2 regions of the Rhizobium sp. BK312 genome follow, and region 1 is predicted to be linked to the other one. Evidence: riboswitches for the same ligand, from Rfam matches in the RefSeq annotation. Region 1 holds a riboswitch; the other holds the start of a gene.

What was found. A riboswitch is a leader RNA that binds a small molecule or an ion and turns the genes downstream of it on or off. The one in region 1 is predicted to bind FMN.
Region 2: it holds a riboswitch for FMN, as region 1 does, so the genes downstream of both, FHT85_RS02405 (6,7-dimethyl-8-ribityllumazine synthase) here and ribB (3,4-dihydroxy-2-butanone-4-phosphate synthase) in region 1, are expected to answer to the same signal.

The regions. Positions count from the first base shown of each region.
Region 1 is NZ_JACHZP010000002.1:564,239-569,296, reverse strand. It holds gene FHT85_RS07280 (tetratricopeptide repeat protein) at 1-160, opposite strand, end outside; gene FHT85_RS07275 (DUF4242 domain-containing protein) at 184-459, shown strand; gene FHT85_RS07270 (hypothetical protein) at 657-863, shown strand; gene ribB (3,4-dihydroxy-2-butanone-4-phosphate synthase) at 1,221-1,853, opposite strand; FMN riboswitch at 1,963-2,104, opposite strand; gene FHT85_RS07260 (glucose 1-dehydrogenase) at 2,206-2,988, opposite strand; gene tpiA (triose-phosphate isomerase) at 3,048-3,785, opposite strand; gene FHT85_RS07250 (SDR family oxidoreductase) at 3,790-4,578, opposite strand; gene FHT85_RS07245 (sugar ABC transporter ATP-binding protein) at 4,600-5,058, opposite strand, start outside.
Region 2 is NZ_JACHZP010000001.1:498,691-503,748, reverse strand. It holds gene phnF (phosphonate metabolism transcriptional regulator PhnF) at 1-318, shown strand, start outside; gene FHT85_RS02410 (VOC family protein) at 358-708, opposite strand; gene FHT85_RS02405 (6,7-dimethyl-8-ribityllumazine synthase) at 768-1,244, opposite strand; FMN riboswitch at 1,334-1,479, opposite strand; gene FHT85_RS02400 (ABC transporter ATP-binding protein) at 1,586-2,647, opposite strand; gene FHT85_RS02395 (ABC transporter permease) at 2,659-3,447, opposite strand; gene FHT85_RS02390 (ABC transporter permease) at 3,444-4,334, opposite strand; gene FHT85_RS02385 (ABC transporter substrate-binding protein) at 4,407-5,058, opposite strand, start outside.

The DNA of each region.
Region 1 (5,058 bases):
GATATTCGGCGATTGTAGTTGTGATGGAATCGCGCGAAACCCTGTTCCAGACCGCTGAGTGTCGGACAAGATCTGTAAACACGGCGGCAAAGTAGATGTCCATTCGCAACTGCCGAAGTTTCAGGCGATCGGGCAGCAGGTTAAACGCATCCGCTGTCATCGCTCAACCAAAGGACAACCATCATGCCACAGTACATGGTCGAAAGACACCTGCCCGGCATCACTGCTGATCAACTGGGCGCTGCGGCCTCCCGCGCGAAGAACGTCACGGCGGAGATGACGAGCCATGGCAAACCCGTTCGCTATCTTCGGTCAACATTCGTTCCGTCCGAGGAACGATCTTTCTGCCTGTTTGACGCCGCATCGGAGCAAGATGTGAGGGAGGCAAACGAACGCGCGGAACTCCCGTTGATTCGGATTACCGAAGTGAAGCACATCTCTGCCGACGACGTAATTTAGCACCGCAGAATAAGAGCAAGAAACCAAACGGCTTCCGGAATATTCTTCCAGCTATGCCCGACCGCTCACCGTGCTTGTGGGGTCACTACCAACTGTGAAGTTTTCGCTGCTCCAGAAAGTCGTGAACGTCCGCGGCCGTTGAATAGCTGGTGTCTTCGGCCTCGTGCTACCTGTGCCGCGAACCCGGAGAATCCCGAATGCCTCACGACCCCTCGTCACCGGTTCCCGATGACGCCAAGACCGCTATCATTCTCGCCCATGAAGCGGGCGCAGCGACCGACACAAAATGGATGGACACCTTATGGTCCGCGATCGCCCGCGCCTTGCTGACGGTCTCGGGCTTGCCGGGACGACAGCACATACTTCGGCCGAATCGGGCCGGTAAGGCTCGAGTAACTGCCTGAGCTGGCCGGCGCGCAGTTCCTCCCCACCATCACGCATGTCTCGAGCGCAATGCCAAGCTGCCAACGATTTAAAAGTCTCCTTTCTTCGACGGCCGAGATGCACGGAGGCGTTGCTATCCGTGCACTGGGTCGAGCGACATGCTGCCGCCATCGGTCGCGATCGCCACGCCCCTATCACTACCCGGACTTTAATACCAACATCGGCTACGCGTTGTGCCTCTCGGGCCGGCTGCGCCAGGTCGAGCTAATTAAGCCGTTCACGATCGCATTATTAGCACTGCGCTTAAGCGCATACGAGGCAGAGCGCACCGGATTGCCGTAGCGCTGCGTTGCCACCGCCGGCGACTGTTTGAGACTTTACGCTGCCCTGATCTTCGTCTCTGCATCGCGGTCACGGTAAGCGATCAGATCCTCAATGGTGATAAGATGGAGGCCATGCCGCTCGGCGAACACTTCAAGGTCGGGAAGGCGCGCCATGGTGCCATCGTCTTTCGCGACCTCGCAGATGACTCCGGACGCGGAAAGGCCAGCAAGCCGGGCAAGATCGACAGCAGCCTCAGTGTGCCCCGGCCTTCCGAGTACACCTTCGGGATGAGCGCGCAACGGGAAGATATGGCCGGGTCGGGCGAAGTCCTCAGGACGCGCATCCTTCGTCACCAAGGCGCGGACGGTCGCAGCGCGGTCGGCCGCCGAGATGCCCGTTGTCGTCTCCGGGATATAGTCGACCGAAACGGTGAAGGCGGTCTTCAGCATCTCGGTGTTGTTAGGCACCATCAAGGGAATGTCGAGTTCGTCCAGCCGCTCGCCTTCCATCGGCACGCAGATCAGACCGCGCGCGTGGTTCATCATGAACGCTATGGCCTCCGGCGTGATCAATTCCGATGCGACGAGCAGATCCCCTTCATTTTCTCTGTCGCGGTCATCGACCACAACCACGATGTCACCACGGCCGATCGCGGCGATCGCATCTTCAATTCGGGAAATTGCCATTTCAATGCCTTTCAAGGGTTAACCGCTTTACCGGCCGCATGACCAATGACGGCCACAAATATCCCTTGGGCGAACAGGCGTAGGAACGTCGCAACCCGCGACGCCCGCTGCATGCTCTCTTCCATCCGGACTATACCGTCGGCCCCGGCCTCTCACCGGATCTGCTGACCTTCCATTCGCGGAAGCGCTCGCGGGCTCCGGGTTTCCCCGATACCGCCGGTGGGGAATTGCACCCCGCCCTGAGAACAAATCTAACATAAGGGACCGGACCTCATCTTTGCAAGAGGGCCACGCCACCTTCCAACTTCCGAACCTTGCGATGCGATCGAACACACCGTTCTGGAATATTGAATTACGACATGATCAGTCCGCCGTCGACGTTAATGGTCTGGCCGGTAATATAGGCAGCATCGTCGCTCGCAAGGAAGGTCACGAGACCGGCCACGTCTTCGCCGGAGCCTGCGCGCTTCATCGGAATGCCTTCGACCCATTCTTTCATCAGTTCGCCGGGGCCATAGTTGCCGAGCAGCTTGCCCCAAGCCTGGTCGTTATAGGCCCACATGTCGGTTTCGATGATGCCTGGGCAGAAAGCGTTTACAGTGATTTTCTGCGTGGCAACTTCCTTGGCGAGGCTCTGGGTGATGCCGACGACGCCCATTTTTGAAGCGGCATAGTGCGGCGTATAGATGAAGCCGTCGCGAGCCTGTCCGGACGCTGTATTGATGATGCGGCCACCGCGGCCATGCTTGCGCATCCGGGCGATCGCTTCCTGGGCGCAGAGAAATACGCCCTTCGTGTTGACGGCCATTACCTTGTCCCACTCCCCTTCGGTCATGTCCTCGATCTTGGCGATGGTGATGACACCGGCGTTCTGGATGGAAACGTCTACTGTGCCAAAGGCCTGTTCCGCTGCGTCGTAGAGCGCGATGACGCTTGACTTGTCGGTAACGTCGCCGACGAAGGAGATCGCCTTGCCGCCGTCTGCCTTGATCTGCTCGGCAACTGCATGAACGCTGTCTTCGTTGGCAGAGACAACGAGGTTCGCGTCCTCGCGGGCAAAGCGTTTGGCAATCGCGGCACCGATGCCACGACTTGCGCCGGTTATGACCACCGTCTTGTTTTCGAAGCGTTGCATTCTTTTTTCCTTCCAGGACGTGGCTGTACGCGCTCCTCAACCGGAGTGCCCGCTCAAATTCACGTGGCTGCCAGAACAATCTCGGCGAAGTCCGATGCATTCAACGAGGCGCCGCCGACCAGAGCGCCGCCCACATTGCGCAATCCGAAAATCGCCGCAGCATTGACACCTTTGACGGAGCCGCCATAGAGGATCCTAACGGCACCGCCATCGTGTCCGAAACGCTGCTCGAGCCCCTTGCGAATGGTGGCATGGACCTCTTCGATCTGTTCATGCGTCGGCACCAGACCGGTCCCGATCGCCCAGACGGGTTCGTAGGCGATGACGAGGTTGCGGCTGTCGGTTTCACCCGGGACGGACCCCGCCAGTTGCTCGTTTACCACTTCGATTGCCCGCCCTTCGTCGCGCTCGTGGCGCGTCTCGCCGATGCAGACGATGGTCGTCAGACCAGCGCGATGGGCGGCTCTTACCTTTGCAAGCACAATCTCGTCATCCTCGCCGTGAGAGACACGACGCTCGGAATGCCCGAGGATAATGTAGCGCGCGCCGCTGTCGGCGAGCATTTCAGCAGAAACATCGCCAGTGAAGGCTCCGTTCGCCTGCGCGTGGCAATCCTGCGCTCCGACCGAAAGGTGCGAGCCAACGGCCTGCCGAACAGCGCGGTCAATCAGCGTAAAGGGCGGGCAGACGACGATATCGCAGGCCGCGCTACCCGTTAGCCCCTTCAGCGCCTCGATCTCTGCCAGGGAGGAAACGAGACCGTTCATTTTCCAGTTGCCTGCAATCAGCTTTCGCATGGCATCACCAGCAGCAGAAGCCGCCGTCGACGAGCAGGTCGACGCCCGTCACGAAGCTTGCGGCCTCGGACAACAAGAAGACTGCCGGACCGACCATTTCATTGACGGATGCCATGCGCTGCATCGGAGTCTGCTCTTCGAAGAGCTTCGTCTGATGAATCATTTCAGGCCGCGTATTCATCGGTGTTGCCGTATAGCCGGGCGATATGGTGTTGACGCGGATGCCGCGGTCGACCCACTCCATGGCAAACGACTTCGACAGGTGGATCACACCTGCCTTGGACGCATTGTAATGCGCCTGGCTGAGCCCCCGGTTGACGATGACGCCGGACATGGAGGCGATGTTGACGATCGAGCCGCGGCCATTCTTCAGCATGGCGCGCGCTTCTGCCTGGCAAGACAGGAAGATGCCCTTCAGGTTGACGTCCATCAACGCCTGATATTGGTCTTCTTCCATTTCCTCGGCCGGGTTTGCGTTGGCGATGCCCGCCGCGTTCACAGCCAGCGAAAGAGGACCAAGCTCAGCTTCGGTTCGGGCCACCGCATTGGCGAGCGATCCCTTGTTCGTGACGTCGGCGGCAATTTCGATCGAGCGACGGCCGGCAGCCCTGATGTGGCCTGCGGTTGTCGCTAAGCCGTCATCGCTGCGACGATCGAGAAGTGCGACGTCGGCGCCGCATTGCGCAAGGCCGATGGCGATACGTTGGCCGATACCGCTGCCGGCGCCGGTAACGATAGCCACCTGGCCGCTGAGATCGAATAGTTTCGGTGCATTGAGAGTGACGTCCGACACCGCTCTTCCTTTCTGTCTTGTTTAGATTGTCGCCAGTTCCATGACGGAGACGTCATTGGCCTCGTCCCGGTTCAAAATGCCCGCTTGTTTGCCCTGCGCCAGAACGAGGATGCGGTTCGAAACGCCGAGGATCTCCTCGAGGTCCGAGCTGACGACGATGACCGCAACGCCCTGTTTAGCGAGGTTGACGATGATGTCGTAGATACCGGCGCGAGCGCCGACGTCGATGCCGCGTGTCGGCTCGTCCAGTACGACAACCTTGGGATCGCGCATCAGCCACTTGGCGATGACGACCTTCTGCTGGTTGCCGCCGGACAGATCCGAGGCAAACTGCTCGGCGCGACCCTTGACGCCAAACTTGGCGACCGCCTTATCGGCGAAGGCACGCTTGACTGCGGACGTAATCCACCGCCCGCCCAGCTTGTCGAGATTGGCGTAGATGATGTTTTCGCCGATCCTGTGCGAAACGACGAGGCCTTG
Region 2 (5,058 bases), on a different contig from region 1:
GCCGACGGCATTCCGGTGGAATTGGGGGATTCCTATTATCCTGCCGAACGTTTTCCCGATTTCGATCATGCTAGATTACAGCATCCGACAATCTCGGCGGCGCTCGCCAGCTACGGTGTCACTGACTACGAGCGGTTATTGACGGAGATCGAGGCGCGTATGCCGACGGCCGACGAAGCGCGGATCCTGCGCCAGCCGAAATCCGTGCCGCTGCTGGTGACGCGCAAGGTGGATGCGGATACCGACGGAGTGCCGATCACCTATTCGGAATCGGTCTGGCCGGCCGAGCGCACCACATTCAATCTCGATCTGCGGTAAGAGTGCCGGGGAACCCTTGAGGCTCTCCGCGAGCTTGAACTAGCGGTGGGACAGGATATTGACGACCTTGCCGAACGGGTCGCGGACATAGAAGCGGCGGACACCCCATGGCTCGTCCGTGAGATCATACAATATGCCGAAGCCCATGGAGGTGGCGCGCTGATAGAGCGTGTCGACATCGTCGACTTCGATGGAAAGGTCGGGGACGAGCGTTCCCGAACCGCCTTCGCTGGCGACGCTGATCTGCGGCACTGTTGCCGCTTCGGAGGCGAAGGTGAGGATCCAGCCGTGATCCATGACGATGTCGAGGCCGAGAAGGTCATGATAGAAAAGACGAGCCGTGTCTGGATCGGCTGCCGGCAGGTTCGGGATGATGCGTAGGACGGCCACTGACTTCCTCCCTGGTGGACATGGAGGCGGGCAGATGCCGCGCCTCCACCATGCTAAGCTTAAACTGTGACGGCGGGCAGCAGCTTGCCGCGCTCCGCCAGGATGTGGCGGCAGGCGCTGGCGACTTCACGGCCCTTGATGATGAAATGTTCCTTGAAGAACTGGATATGCGCTTCCGATTCCTGGAAGTGATGCGGCGTCAGGACCGCCGACAGGATCGGCACCCCGGTATCGAGCTGGACGCGCATCATGGCATCGAGAACCGTATTGGCGACGAATTCATGGCGATAGATGCCACCGTCGACAACGAAAGCGGTGGCGATGATCGCGGAATAGCGGCCGTTACGGGCAAGCGTCTGAGCGTGCAGCGGAATTTCCAGCGCCCCGGGTACCTCGAAGATATCGATCGGCGGTGCGCCTTCGACCGTCTGCCATTCAGCAACGAAGGAATCGACCGAGCGATCGACGATATCGGCGTGCCAGCGGGCCCGAATGATCGCGATACGGCTCGGTTGGGTAGAAATCGAAATGGTCATGAATTTTGCCTTTCAAGGGTTGTTGTCAAATATCCCTTGGGCGAACACGCAACATCGCAGCACCCCTCGCGCGGAGGAGGTACGATCCTGCTTGCTCTCTTCCATCCGGACTATACCGTCGGCTCCGGCATCTCACCGGATCTGCTGACCCTTCCGAAATCCGGAAGGCGCTCGCGGGCTCGAGGAAACTCCCCATACCGCCGGTGGGGAATTGCACCCCGCCCTGAGAACGCGTGGACTATAGATGCTTTGCCTTATGGAAATCAAAGAAAAACGCAGGGGTTTTGGCCCGGCGTCTGCGAATAATTTTCCAAAATGACCCGGCGATGGAGGGCTCTTTCTCAGTCCTGAATGACGAGGAGGTCGGAGGAGGCAAAACGCAACGTCACCTTCTCACCAACACTCGGAGGCATCATGCCCGGGCTGTTGAACATGTCGAAGGAAATCGTGTTGCCGGCGACATTCATGCGGGTGCGGATGACCGAGCCCAGGAAATGTGCCGAGGAGACTTCGCCTGTGAGGGCTGTATCGCCCTTGGCCGATTCCGCCAGCGAACCGGCTTCCGGACGCAGGGCAAGCGATACGGTATCGCCCGGCTTGTAGGCGGTCACCGACTGCTTCAGGGTCACGCCCTGATCGCCAATCATGATGCGGTTACTGTCGGGATCGACGACCTTGCCTTCGATCAGATTCAGCGTGCCGACGAAGGAGGCGACGAAACGGGTTGCCGGCTTGTTGTAGATTTCGAACGGCGTGCCGATCTGATCGGCGCGGCCTGCATTCATGACCACGATACGGTCGGAGATGGACAGCGCCTCTTCCTGATCGTGCGTCACGAAGACAGTGGTGATGCCGAGCTGCTGTTGGATGGCGCGGATTTCCTCGCGCAGCGAGATACGGATCTTGGCGTCGAGAGCCGAGAGCGGCTCGTCGAGCAGGAGCACCTGCGGCTTGACGGCGATGGCGCGGGCGAGCGCTACGCGCTGCTGCTGGCCTCCGGACATCTGATAGGGATAGCGGCCGGCGAGATGATCGAGCTTGATGAGAGCCAGCATCTCCTTGACGCGTTTGTCGATGTCAGGCTTTGCCATGCCGGCCACCTTGAGGCCGAAGGCGACGTTGTCATGCACCGTCATATTCGGAAACAATGCGTAGGCCTGGAAGACCATGCCGATATTGCGCTGGTTCGGCTTCAGCGCCCGCTGGTCCTTGCCATTGATCGACAGGGTGCCGGCGGTCGGCGTTTCGAAACCTGCGATCATGCGCAGCACGGTCGTCTTGCCGCAGCCCGACGGTCCGAGGAAGGAGACGAATTCTCCCTTCTCGATTTGCATATTGAAATCATGGACGACGTGAATGTCGCCGAAGGACTTCTTGATGTGGGTGAGTTCGAGAAAAGCCATGGTGAGAAGCCTTACGCCTTAATCGGAGCGGATTTTGAGAAACGGGAAACGAGCTGCAACAGGCCCATGCTGAGCCAGGTAACGGCAAGCGCGATGATGGCCAGGGCAGAGGGCTCGTAAGCTCTATTGGCGCCCATGAGCTGCATGTAGGGCCCGAATGCCGGACGGTTGAGCAGCGATGCCATGGTGAATTCGCCCATGACGATCGCAAGGGTGATGAATGCTCCGGAAAGCACACCGCTCATGACATTCGGAAAGATGCATTTGAACATGATGGTTGTCCATTTTGCACCAAGGCTTTCGGCAGCCTCCGTCAGCGTGCCGACATCAATGGTACGCATCGCCGTATCGACCGAACGATACATATAGGGCAGCGACAATACAATGTAGGAGCAGACGAGCAGAATGTTCGTCGTCGAATTATAGCCGGTCAGCGGCAGGATCGACGACGAATTATAGAGCCGCAGATAGCCGAAAACGATGACGATGGCCGGAATGACCAACGGCATCAAGGTGATGAATTCCACGACAGGGCGGAGCTGCGGCAACCGCAACCGCACCCAATAGGCCGTGGGGACAACGAGCAGCATACCGAACATAATGGTCAAAAGCGCCATCAACATCGAGAAACCAAAGGCCGTTATGAAACCGAAATCCGAAAAGACGGAGGCATAGGCGTCAAAACTGTAAGCGTTGCGCCGCATGCGCAGCGAGAACTCCAGCGTACCGATGAGCGGCACCAGGAAGTAGATGAGGCCGATGGCAACGGCGATCCAGGCGAAGAATTTTTGCAGCTTCATTTCTGCCACCGTTCAGCGCGCATGCGCATCAAGATATAAATGACGTTCGAAATACCCGTAATGACGATCATGCCGAGCGCGAGCGCATAGCCCAGATTGGCATTGTGCAGCACGTCGCCGCGGATCTGCGCATAGAGTACGATGGGAACGATATTCAGCGAGCTGCCGGTAAGTGCAATTGCAGTCGCGATGGCGCCGAACGAATTTGCAAACAGTAGCAGTGTCGTGCCAAGCAGGCTCGGCCAAAGGATCGGCAAGGCGACCATCCGCCAATATTGTCCATTGGTTGCGCCTAGAATGGAGGCAGCTTCTTGCCATTCCTTCTTCATGCCGTCGAGCGCAGGCGTAATGATCAGCACCATCAGCGGAATCTGGAAGTACATGTAGGTAATGGTCAGGCCGAAGAAGCTCAGCAGGTTGAAGCCACTGCCGTAGAGGTTGAAGCCGAAATGAGCGAGCAATATCGTGACCAGACCCTGGCGGCCGAGCGTGGCGATGAACGAGAAGGCCAGCGGCACGCCGGCGAAATTCGATGCGACCCCCGAGAAGGTCAGGAAGGCGTGACGGATCCAAGTGGGAAGCCCGCCAAGGACCAGTGCCCAAGCCAGGTAAAAGCCGATGATCGCGCCACCGAGCGCCGAAGCGACCGAGATTTTGATACTGATCCAATAGGCGCTCATGATCGTCGGCGTGAACAGGTCGGCGATGTTCTTGAGCGTCAGGCTGCCGTCCGGCGTCAGAAAGGCGCCTGCTATCAAATAGATCGTCGGAAGAATCAGGAATAGCAGCGCGAAGATCAGGAAGGGTGCTATTCCCAGCCAATCGATAACCACACGCTTGTTGATCATCGGAGTGGAACTGACCGTTGATGTTGTGGCGATGCTCATGATTGGCCCAATCCGCGGCGTCAGAAAAACGGAAACCTCCCCGCCGAAGCGGGGAGGTCATGTCAGGTCAAATTACTGTACGTTCGAACCGACGACAGAATCCCACTTGGTGGTGATGGCGGTCTTGCCGGCAGCCTGCTCGTCGAGCGTCGGGAAGACTGCCTTTTCATAGGCGGCAGCCGGCGGCAGCTTGTCGAGAAGCTCCTGCGGGACCTTCTTGTTCTTCGCCAGATCGTTGAAGCGGATCGGGTGGCAATAGCCCTTGAGCCAGCCGATCTGGCCTTCGTCGGAATAGAGGAACTCCATCCAGAGCTTGGCAGCGTTCGGATGCGGAGCGAAAGCCGAGATCGCCTGGACATAGACGCCTGCGATAACGCCCGAAGCCGGAACGGTGACGTCAACCGGCGGGTTGCCGTTCAGGCTGTCGCGCCAGGAAAGACCGTTGTAATCCCAAGCAACGACGATCGGGGTTGCACCCTGAGCCAGCGAAGCGGACTTGCCGATGACCGGAACGAAGTTGCCGGCCTTGTTCAGCTTCGCGAAGTAGTCGAGACCGGCGGCGCCGACCTTGACTGCATCCTTCTCGCCAGCGGCGAGACCGGCGGCGTAGACGGCCTGAACGGCCTGGTTCGAGGTGCGCGGGTCGCCGGCGAGCGAAACGGTGTTTGCATATTCCGGCTTCAGGAGGTCGGCCCAGTCCTTCGGCGGGTTCTTCACAACGTCC